3 regions of the Geobacter sp. PheSNFMC genome follow, and region 3 is predicted to be linked to each of the others. Evidence: riboswitches for the same ligand, from Rfam matches in the RefSeq annotation. Region 3 holds a riboswitch; each other region holds the start of a gene.
What was found. A riboswitch is a leader RNA that binds a small molecule or an ion and turns the genes downstream of it on or off. The one in region 3 is predicted to bind cobalamin.
Positions count from the first base shown of each region.

Region 1 (3,238 bases), on a different contig from region 3:
CGCAGACATCGGCCAGGCCGTCCAGGTGCAGCGCGCCGGTTACCCCGGCCAGCAGCGCCACCAGCAAAAGATCGCTGACCGACCGCGGCAACACCGCCGCCAGGAGCATGTCGGCCCCGGCCAGCAGTGCTCCCAGGGTGAGCCCCGCCAGGGGGAAGAAGGCCATGGAGCGTCCCAGGGCACGTTCGTCCCAGCGCAGCCGGAACGGCAGCGGGACAACGGTCAGGAACTGAAGGGCAATGAAATAGAGTCTCAATAGTCCCCTTCCGCTACACCCGCTTCCTCGAAGGTGGCCATTTCCGTCAAAATCCTGACCCCAGCTTCGATGAGTCCCATGGCCAGGGCACCGCCGGTCCCCTCGCCGAGGCGCATCTGGAGGTCCAGGATCGGTGCGGCGCCGATGCGGTCGAGCATGGCCCGGTGCCCCACTTCCACCGACTGGTGGGCCGCAAAGAGGTAATCCCGCACATGGGGATTGAGCTCGCAGGCCACCAGAGCCCCGGCCGTGGAGATGAAGCCGTCCACCACCACGGGCAGCCGGTTTGCGGCGCAGCCGAGGATCAGGCCGGCGATGCCGGCGATCTCCAGTCCTCCGACTTTTGCCAGCACATCGATGGGATCTTTCGGATCGGGTTGGTTCAGGGCCAGCCCCGCCTCGATGACCCGGACCTTGTTGGCAAGGGCCCCATCGCCGATGCCGGTCCCCCGGTGGGTCACCGCCGGGACCGGCAGCCCCGAGAACGCGGCGATGATGGCAGCCGACGGCGTGGTATTGCCGATGCCCATCTCGCCGGTGCCGACCAGGGCGACCCCCTCCTGCTTAGCCTCGTTCGCCAAGCCGATCCCCACCTCCAGGGCAGCCACCGCCTCCTCCCGGGTCATGGCCGGGCCCTGGGCGAAATTGCGGGTGCCCCGGGCAACCTTCCGGACGATGAGGCCGGGGGTGTCGCCGAAATCGTGATCGACCCCGATGTCGACCACCCGCACCTGGGCTCCCACGTGGCGGGCGAGCACGTTGATCCCTGCACCGCCCTTCAGGAAGTTGTAGACCATCTGGGGGGTCACTTCCCGGGGAAAGGCCGACACGCCCTCGTCGGTCACGCCATGATCGCCGGCAAAGGTGAAGACCACCTTCTTCTCCGTATCGGGCGCAAGGCTGCCGGTGATGGCCGCCATACGCCGGGCGAACTCCTCCAGTCGTCCCAGGGAGCCGACGGGCTTGGTTTTGTTGTCGAGCCGCGCCTGGGCCTGGGCCATGAGTTCGGCATCTACGGGACATATTTTTGACAGGGCTTCGGTCAGCAGCGTCATGCAGTACCTCGTCTTTCAGGATTGTCTTTCAGGATTCATTTGAGGCGCAGCGGGAGTCCGCTGAACGTCACGTAGACTTCGTCGGCCGCGGCGGCGATCCGCTCGTTGGCCTCGCCGGCCAGGTCACGGAACTGCCGCGCCAGCCGGTTCTCCGGCACGATCCCCATGCCCACCTCGTTGGATACGATGATGAGCGGGGTCCGGAGGGAAGGGAATGTCCGCGTCAATGTTTCGACTTCATCGAGCACACGGGCTGGATCGTCCAGGGAAAAGAGGAGATTGGAGAGCCAGAGGGTGACGCAATCCACGAGAACCGCGGCAAACCGGCCGTCCTGGGCCGCCAGGGCCTCGGCCAGGGCCAGGGGTTCTTCGATGGTGGTCCAGGCATCGCCGCGGCGCGCCCGGTGCCGGGCGATCCGTTCGGCCATTTCCCCGTCGCCGGCAGAGCCGGTGGCCAGGTAGCCGAGGGGAGCACCCAACCGGGCCGCCAGTTCCTCGGCCAAGCGGCTTTTGCCGCTGCGGGCGCCGCCCGTTATGAAAATGATCTGTGCCATGAATGAAAAACCCCGCCTCCTGACAAGGGGGCGGGGCTCGAATACCGTGGCTGAATTGACGATGGCTTCGGCACCTCTTCCTCGGAGGCCGCTGCTCATGCGTTCGGGCAGGTTTCCTGGCTCACGGATCAATTTACTCGCCGCGCCTTCCCGGAAGAAGACGTATTTCACGCCTTCACATCAACAAGGACTCCAGTGGCATTGCTGCGGCTTTCATCACCGTTCACAGTTGCGGGACAGCAAGGGATTCTCACCCTTTTCCCTTTTACCTTCCACCGTGGGAGTGGAAGCACCTGAACGCTTGAAATATTCGATTGTTCAAAGACTTGTAGCAGAGCGGGCTGTAAAAGTCAACGCCCTTGGCGACCGGTCATTCCGGAGCGCCCTCCTCTGCCTGCGGGTGTTCTTCGGCCATGATCGCCTCGATCCGCGCCCAGATGGCGTCGCGTCCCTCGCGGGAAAGGGCGGAGAAGAAAGCCGTCTCGTCCGGGGCCAGGCCGAGAGTCCGGCTGATCAGGGCCGCCTGCTTGGCCCGCTCGTTCTTCGAGACCTTGTCGCACTTGGTGATGACCACCAGCACCGGGATGTCGTAGGCCCGCAGCCACTGGAGCATGAGCCGGTCCTCCTCGGCCGGCGTCCGGCGGACATCCACGATCAGCACCACGCAGGCGAGGCAGGAGCGTCCCGCAAGGTAGGTCTCGACCATGGGGCCCCACTGCTTTTTCACCTCCGGCGGGACACGGGCGAACCCGTAGCCCGGAAGGTCAACCAGCATCAGGCCGCCATTCACCCGAAAGAAGTTGATGAGCTGGGTGCGCCCCGGCGTGGAACTGGTCCGGACCAGGCTCTTGCGGTTCACGAGCACGTTGATGAGTGACGATTTTCCGACATTGGATCGCCCCACAAAGGCGATCTCGGGAAGGTCGCCGGGCGGGTAGTGCTCAGGCCTCGTGCCGCTCGTGACAAATTCCGCGCTCGTGATATTCACCATGGATCCCCCTGAAATGCTGGCTGCCCGTGCGACAATAGCACCTCGGCCCTCCCAATGCAATCAGTGGCGACAACCGGTCGCACGTCACACTTTAGGCAAGAAAATTGCATGTTATTCTGAACATTTGTCGTCCGCAGCTGCTTACCCCGAACAGGTGCCCCATGAACAAGGAACTGGAAACCCTCATTCTCTCCGCCGTGGACCTGCCGACCATCCCGCTCGTCGCCACCAAGGTCATCGAAATGATCGAGCAGGAGGACGTGACGATCGAGAAGATCGCCCAGGCGGTCTCAGCCGATCCAGCCGTAGCCGCACGCATCCTCAAACTCTCCAACTCGGCCTACTATGGCTGTCAGCGCCAGATCAACACCCTGTCCGGAGC
Region 1 is NZ_JCAMRN010000011.1:18,459-21,696, reverse strand. It holds gene cobS (adenosylcobinamide-GDP ribazoletransferase) at 1-256, opposite strand, end outside; gene cobT (nicotinate-nucleotide--dimethylbenzimidazole phosphoribosyltransferase) at 253-1,311, opposite strand; gene cobU (bifunctional adenosylcobinamide kinase/adenosylcobinamide-phosphate guanylyltransferase) at 1,347-1,865, opposite strand; cobalamin riboswitch at 1,955-2,177, opposite strand; gene yihA (ribosome biogenesis GTP-binding protein YihA/YsxC) at 2,236-2,856, opposite strand; gene AC6CDK_RS03895 (HDOD domain-containing protein) at 3,018-3,238, shown strand, end outside.
Region 1: linked by a shared signal. The riboswitch ahead of cobU (bifunctional adenosylcobinamide kinase/adenosylcobinamide-phosphate guanylyltransferase) and the one ahead of AC6CDK_RS17260 (ribonucleoside triphosphate reductase) in region 3 are both predicted to bind cobalamin.

Region 2 (3,238 bases), on a different contig from region 3:
GATGATCGGCCGGAGACGCGCTGAGGACGTGCTTCATTCGGCAATTCCCTCCGCCGCCATGTAGTCGCGGAGCCGGGTGGCATGATCGCGGTCGTCGTTGTTCAACGTCTGAAACACCTTGAGGGTCCAGGAGGGAGCCCGGCTTTCCATGGCCCGCTGGTAGTGGAGCTCGCCCGCCGACTCCTCAAGGACGAGGGCGGTCCGAAAGGCCTCCTCCCGGCTGGGAGGGGTCTGTTCGTAACGGTCGAACAGGCTTTCCAGCTCCCGGTTCTTCTCCACCAGGGGTTCGAGGGATTCGGGCAGGAGCTCCCGGGGGAACCTCCCCTCGGGCAGGAAAAGACGGCGACCGTTTCGCAGGAGGTTCGCGTGATTCTCCTCCTCGATGGAGAGCGCCTGCCAGAACTCGCCGTCATCGGGGAAAAGGTCCTGGAACAGGGCGTAGAGCCGGGATGCGTTGAGCTCCAGCGCGATCGCCTCGTTCACGAGCCGCACCAGCTCTTCGATCTCGCGGTCAGTGCCCTGGACCCAGGAGGTTTCAAGTATTGTCATCGTACGTTCTCCGTTCCGCCACCAGCATACGCCAGAAATAGCCCGCCGCAAAGCCCCCGACCGTGCCGGCCAGCAGAAAAACGAAGAGAAGCAGGTCACCCTGGTCGGTATTGATGAGAGGGGCCCGCGGTTCGCGGCCGTGTTCCGCGGCAACCTTTTCCACCACGGTCTCGTCAACGCCCGGCCATTTTTCCGATGCCCGCGACGGTCCCGCCACAAGGAGCGAGGCGAGCAGGCAGAACAGCGCCAGCATGACCACGGTTGCCCGGCGGGGACCGGCCCCCGAGCCACCGGCATCGACCACCCCCATTTTCGCCAGCAGATCGGGGCGCTTGCGGTGGAGCAGGACCACCATGCCGGCGGTCATGGCCCCTTCCAGCACGCCGAGGGGGAGCTGGGTCGGAACAAAGGCGGCAACGACCTTGAAAAACAGCGGGTAAAACGGCTCACTCCCGCGCACGCCCGAGGCCAGCTCCAGGGCAGTGGTCAGGTAGGTGGCCCAGTCGGCCAGCAACCCCGCGACAAAGGCGGCCACCGCAAGACCCGCGCCCAGCCGGCGCATCCCCCGGAAGACGAACCAGCCGGCAAAGGAGCCCGCCACCCCCATGGACACCACGTCGGCGCCGAGGGTCGAAATCCCGCCGTGGGCCAGGAAGAGGGCCTGGATGAGGAGCGCCACCGTGGTGATGACCACGCTGACCAGAGGTCCCACCAGGATCGCGGCGATCCCCGTGCCGCAGGGATGGGAGCAGGTGCCGGCGGTGGGCACCGGGATCGGCATGCAGGAGATGATGAAGACCACCGCCGCCATGAGTCCCACCAGGGGCTTGAAGGAGAGATCGTGGCGGGACAGGTCGTTCACCCGCCGTATGCCCAGGGCCAGGAAGGGGGCCGCCACGGCGAACCAGAGCGCCGCCCACCCCAGGGGGAGGATCCCCTCCGAGATGTGCATGGCGTGGGCGGGACCGGCCAGCAGCGTTGCGCCAAGGATTGCCGAACCGGCAGCATACAAGGTAATGCGTTTCATTGCGTGCTCCTTATGAAGTCATGTTCCGTCGCCGTTCTTGCCCTCGCGTGCCGGAACAACCTCATAGCCGCAGTGGATATGCTCTGCTCCCCATACAACCTCCCTTCCCCTCGGTCGGAGTGTGTTGTCGCCTTCCAGCCAGGTCTCCTGGCTCGGGGATCATCCCGTCTGCCGCGCCTTCCCGTCCCTTCGGACAGTGGCATCAATGCGGCAGCGGTCCCCCCTCACAGTTGCGGGGCAGCACCGGTATTGCACCGGTTTCCCTTACGCCGGAAGGATGCTTCTTCAGATTGAAACTGCCTGCGCTCTACACCTTGTCCCCCCGCAGATCGCCGGCAAACAGCCTGCCTGCCCCCCGGGAGGCGCAGAAGTCGCCGCACATGGTACAGGTGGCCTCGTCCTCGGGGGTGCGGCTGGCCCGGATCGCCCGGGCGTCCTCCGGATAGAGGGCCAGCTCGAACTGCCTCTGCCAGTCCAGGTCGCGACGGGCCTTGCTCATCTCCCGATCCCGCTCGCGCCCCTTGTCGGGGTACTTGTTCATGTCGCCGATGTAGGCGGCGACCCGGGCCGCCTTTACCCCCTGGCGGACGTCCTCTTCGTTGGGAAGGGCCAGGTGCTCGGCCGGGGTGATGTAGCAGATCAGGTCGGCGCCAAAGCGGCTCGACTGGGCCGCGCCAATGGCGGCGGTGATGTGGTCGAAGCCGGGAGCCACATCGGTGGAGATGGGCCCGAGCATGTAGTAGGGTGCGCCGCCGCTCATCCGCTTCTGGAGCTGGATGTTCCCCTCCACCTCGTCCAGGGGGACGTGGCCCGGCCCCTCCACCAGCATCTGGCAGCCCATCTCGCGCCCCATCTCCGCCAGTTCGCAGTTGATCAGCAGCTCCTGGATCTGGGCCCGGTCCGATGAGTCGTGGATGGCGCCGGCCCGCAGGCCGTTGCCCAGGGAAAGGACCGTGTCGTATTTCTTCAGGATGCCGATCACCCGGTCAAATTGCTCGTAGAGGGGATTCTCGCGGCCGTTGGCCATCATCCAGCCCACCATGCTCACCCCTCCTTTGGAGACCAGGCCGCCATAGCGGTACCCCTGGCGACGGAGCCGCTCGATGGTGTAGAGGTTGATGCCGCAGTGGACCGCCATGAAGGCCATGCCGTCGGCGCACTGGCGCTCGATCAGGTCGAAGAGCATCTCCGGGTCGAGCCGGTTGGGGTCGCCGTATGTCCTCGCCGCCTCGCAGAAGGCTTGGTAGAGCGGGACGTTCCCCACCGGCAGGTCCACGGCCGCGATGACCTCGCGCCTGACCCGGTCCAGGTCGCCGCCCACGGACAGCTCCATGAGGGTATCGGCGCCGGACTCCCGGGCGGCCCGGGCCTTGCGCACCTCGGCCTCGTAGTCGACGATGTCCGAGGAGGTGCCGATGGAGGCATTCACCTTGGTCCGCAGTCCCTTGCCGATGCCGACCGCCTTTGGTGCGCGCACGTGGTTCCAGGGGATGACGACCTTCCCCTCGGCCACCATCAGGCGGACATACTCGGGGGAGACGTGCTCCTCCACGGCCACGGCCGCCATCTGGGGGGTAATGATGCCCTCGCGGGCCTGTTCGATCTGGGTTTTCACGCACTGCTCCTTGTGGCGTATGATCTGCAGCGTGCCACGAACGACGC
Region 2 is NZ_JCAMRN010000011.1:24,271-27,508, reverse strand. It holds gene cbiQ (cobalt ECF transporter T component CbiQ) at 1-37, opposite strand, end outside; gene AC6CDK_RS03940 (hypothetical protein) at 34-549, opposite strand; gene AC6CDK_RS03935 (energy-coupling factor ABC transporter permease) at 536-1,576, opposite strand; cobalamin riboswitch at 1,696-1,865, opposite strand; gene thiC (phosphomethylpyrimidine synthase ThiC) at 1,884-3,191, opposite strand; gene AC6CDK_RS03925 (cobyrinic acid a,c-diamide synthase CobB) at 3,188-3,238, opposite strand, start outside.
Region 2: linked by a shared signal. The riboswitch ahead of AC6CDK_RS03935 (energy-coupling factor ABC transporter permease) and the one ahead of AC6CDK_RS17260 (ribonucleoside triphosphate reductase) in region 3 are both predicted to bind cobalamin.

Region 3 (3,238 bases):
ACCTACCCCTGTGTTACCTCCTCATCCACCTGCGCGGGCGGTGCCTGCACCGGCACTGGCATGAGCCCCCGGGACATCCATGAGATCATCGGCATATCCAAGGCCTATGTCACGCGGGTCGGCAGCGGCCCGGTCCCCACGGAGCTTCTTGACGCCGATGGCGAGAAACTGCGCCAGGTCGGCCATGAATTCGGCGCAACCACCGGACGGCCGCGCCGCTGCGGCTGGTTCGACGCCATGGTGGTCCGCTACGCGGTACGGGTCAACGGCCTCACCGGCGTGGCACTGACAAAGCTCGACGTCCTGAACGATTTCGAGACCATCAAAGTCTGCACCGGCTACACCTTCGAAGGCAAGCCCCTGACCGACCTCCCCGCCAACCTCGCCGTGTTCGAAAAGTGCGAACCGGTCTACGAGGAACTGCCGGGCTGGATGAGCGACATCAGCGGGGCGCGCACCTTCGAGGAACTGCCCGAGAAGGCGAAAAGCTACGTGAAGCGACTCGAGCAACTGATTGGCTGCCCCATCGTCCTCGTCTCCATCGGGCCGCGACGGGACCAGACCATCATCATCAGCAACCCGTTTCTGGATAAAGCATAAAAAATGCTTGACCGGCAACAAGGAGTCTGATAAAAGTTGTCTTCTCTTTGCGAGCCGCTAGCTCAGATGGTAGAGCACCTGACTTTTAATCAGGTGGTCGTTGGTTCGATCCCAACGCGGCTCACCAACCACACACAAAGAACCCGGCCGAACATTCGACCGGGTTCTTTTCCCTTCGTCCCCTTCGTCTAGCCCGGCCCAGGACACCGCCCTTTCACGGCGGCGACGGGGGTTCAAATCCCCCAGGGGACGCCAACATGATGAAAGCCCTTCCACTCCGCGCGGAAGGGCTTTTTTCTTAACTGTAGTCCATCGCGATCCAGCGTCGGCAGCACTCCCAGCTCCACCTTGCACTCCCTTCTCCTGGCAGTTATGCCGTCCTCGTCCAAGGTGCGAAAGGATGACCCTTCATCCGTTGAAAAGCCTGTGGCTAGTGCAAGTTCCGACCTGTTTATCACCAGATGATCATCATACAGCTCCTGACGCCGCAAGGATTCTGAGCGGGCGATACGGTAGCTCGTTGCCCCGCGCGCATGACAGCAACTTACATTATGCCTTGACTCCACATATGGGCCCATGATATTAATCCGACACAACATCTGGTAACCTTATAACAATTGAATAGCCAATCACGGTGCCCGCACGGGCTTGATAGGGAAGAGGGGTGCAGCTCGGTGAACGAGCGATTCCCCCGCGGACCCGCCGCTGTAAGCGAGGACGAAGGGCGACATGCCACTGGCCGAATGGCCGGGAAGGCGCCCGGAGGATGATTCGCAAGCCAGAAGACCTGCCGTCGATTTCAACCACAGTACCTGCCGATTGTTATCGGCAGCAGCTCCCCGGGAACCGGGAGTGCGTGGACTATGGAACAGAAGGGCTTTGAACACGGAAAGTCCGCATGGTGCTTCGGCACATGCGGACTTTTTTGTCCCTTCTCGCCTCTTTCACTACTCACCGGACCCCTGGAGCAAGGGAGTCCCCACAATGCACCATACCTCAGTTTCCTCACTTCCCACCGCTGTCATCAAGCGTGACGGAACCCGCGCCTCCTTCGACGAATCCAGGATCCAAGCCGCCATTCTCAAGGCCGGACGAGCCAGTGGTGAACTCGACGGGGACGAGGCCGGGCTCCTCAGCCGACAGGTGATCAAAGTGCTGCGGCACCGTTTCCCCGAAACCCCGCCCCACGTTGAGCACATCCAGGACGTGGTGGAACAGGCCCTGATCTCGGCCAACCACTTCGCCACCATGCGGGCCTATGCGGTCTACCGGGAGCAGCGCACCAAGCTCCGTCAGGACAAGAAAACCGTGGTGGATGTCTCCGCATCGGTCAACGAATATCTGGACCAGTCCGACTGGCGGGTCAGCGCCAACGCCAACCAGGGGTATTCCCTTGGCGGATTGATCCTCAACGTTGCCGGCAAGGTGACGGCCAATTACTGGCTCAATCACGTCTATCCTCCGGAAATCGGCGAGGCCCATCGGGACGGGAGCATCCACATCCACGACCTGGATATGCTCTCCGGCTACTGCGCCGGTTGGTCCCTGCGCATGCTCCTCGCCGAAGGGTTCAACGGCGTACCGGGCAAGGTCGAGGCATCTCCTCCAAAACATATGTCCAGCGCCATCGGACAGATCGTCAACTTTCTCGGCACCCTGCAAAACGAATGGGCCGGCGCCCAGGCCTTCAGCTCCTTCGACACCTACATGGCTCCCTTCATCCGCAAGGACCGGCTCTCCTACGAAGAGGTCAGGCAGCACATCCAGGAACTGATCTTCAACCTGAACGTTCCGTCCCGCTGGGGAACCCAGACCCCCTTCACAAATCTCACCTTCGACTGGACCTGCCCGGAGGACCTGAAGGGTCAGGTGCCGATAATCGGCGGCGCGGAGATGCCCTTCACCTACGGCGAACTGCAGGCGGAAACGGACCTGATCAACCGGGCCTATATCGAAGTGATGACCAGCGGTGATGCAAAGGGCAGGGTCTTCACCTTCCCGATTCCAACCTACAACATTACCCCCGATTTCCCATGGGAAAGCGAGAATGCCGGGTTCTTGTTCGCCATGACCGCCCGTTACGGCCTGCCTTACTTCCAGAACTTCATCAACTCGGAGCTCACGCCCAGCATGGTCCGTTCCATGTGCTGCCGCCTTCAGCTTGACCTGCGGGAACTGCTGAAACGGGGCAATGGCCTCTTCGGCTCTGCCGAGCAGACCGGCTCCATCGGTGTAGCCACCATCAACTGTGCCCGGCTGGGGTACCAGCATCGGGGAGATGAAACGGGACTTTTCAGGCGGCTGGACCAGTTGCTTGAAATCAGCCGTACCAGCCTGGAGATCAAGCGCAAGGTAATCCAGCGCCACATGGATAACGGTCTGTTCCCCTACACCAAGCGCTACCTGGGTACCCTGCGCAATCACTTTTCCACCATCGGGGTCAACGGCATCAATGAGATGATCCGCAATTTCACCTCAGATTCCGAGGATATCGCCACGCCAGCGGGACACGCGCTGGCGGTGCGGTTGCTCGATCACCTGAGGCAGCGGATGGTCGAGTTTCAGGAAGAGACCGGCCATATGTACAACCTGGAGGCCACCCCTGCGGAAGGGACCACCTACCGCTTTGCCCGGGAGG
Region 3 is NZ_JCAMRN010000106.1:43-3,280, forward strand. It holds partial or broken gene AC6CDK_RS17245 (adenylosuccinate synthetase) at 1-600, shown strand, start outside; tRNA gene AC6CDK_RS17250 (tRNA-Lys) at 652-727, shown strand; tRNA gene AC6CDK_RS17255 (tRNA-Glu) at 778-855, shown strand; cobalamin riboswitch at 1,216-1,409, shown strand; gene AC6CDK_RS17260 (ribonucleoside triphosphate reductase) at 1,585-3,238, shown strand, end outside.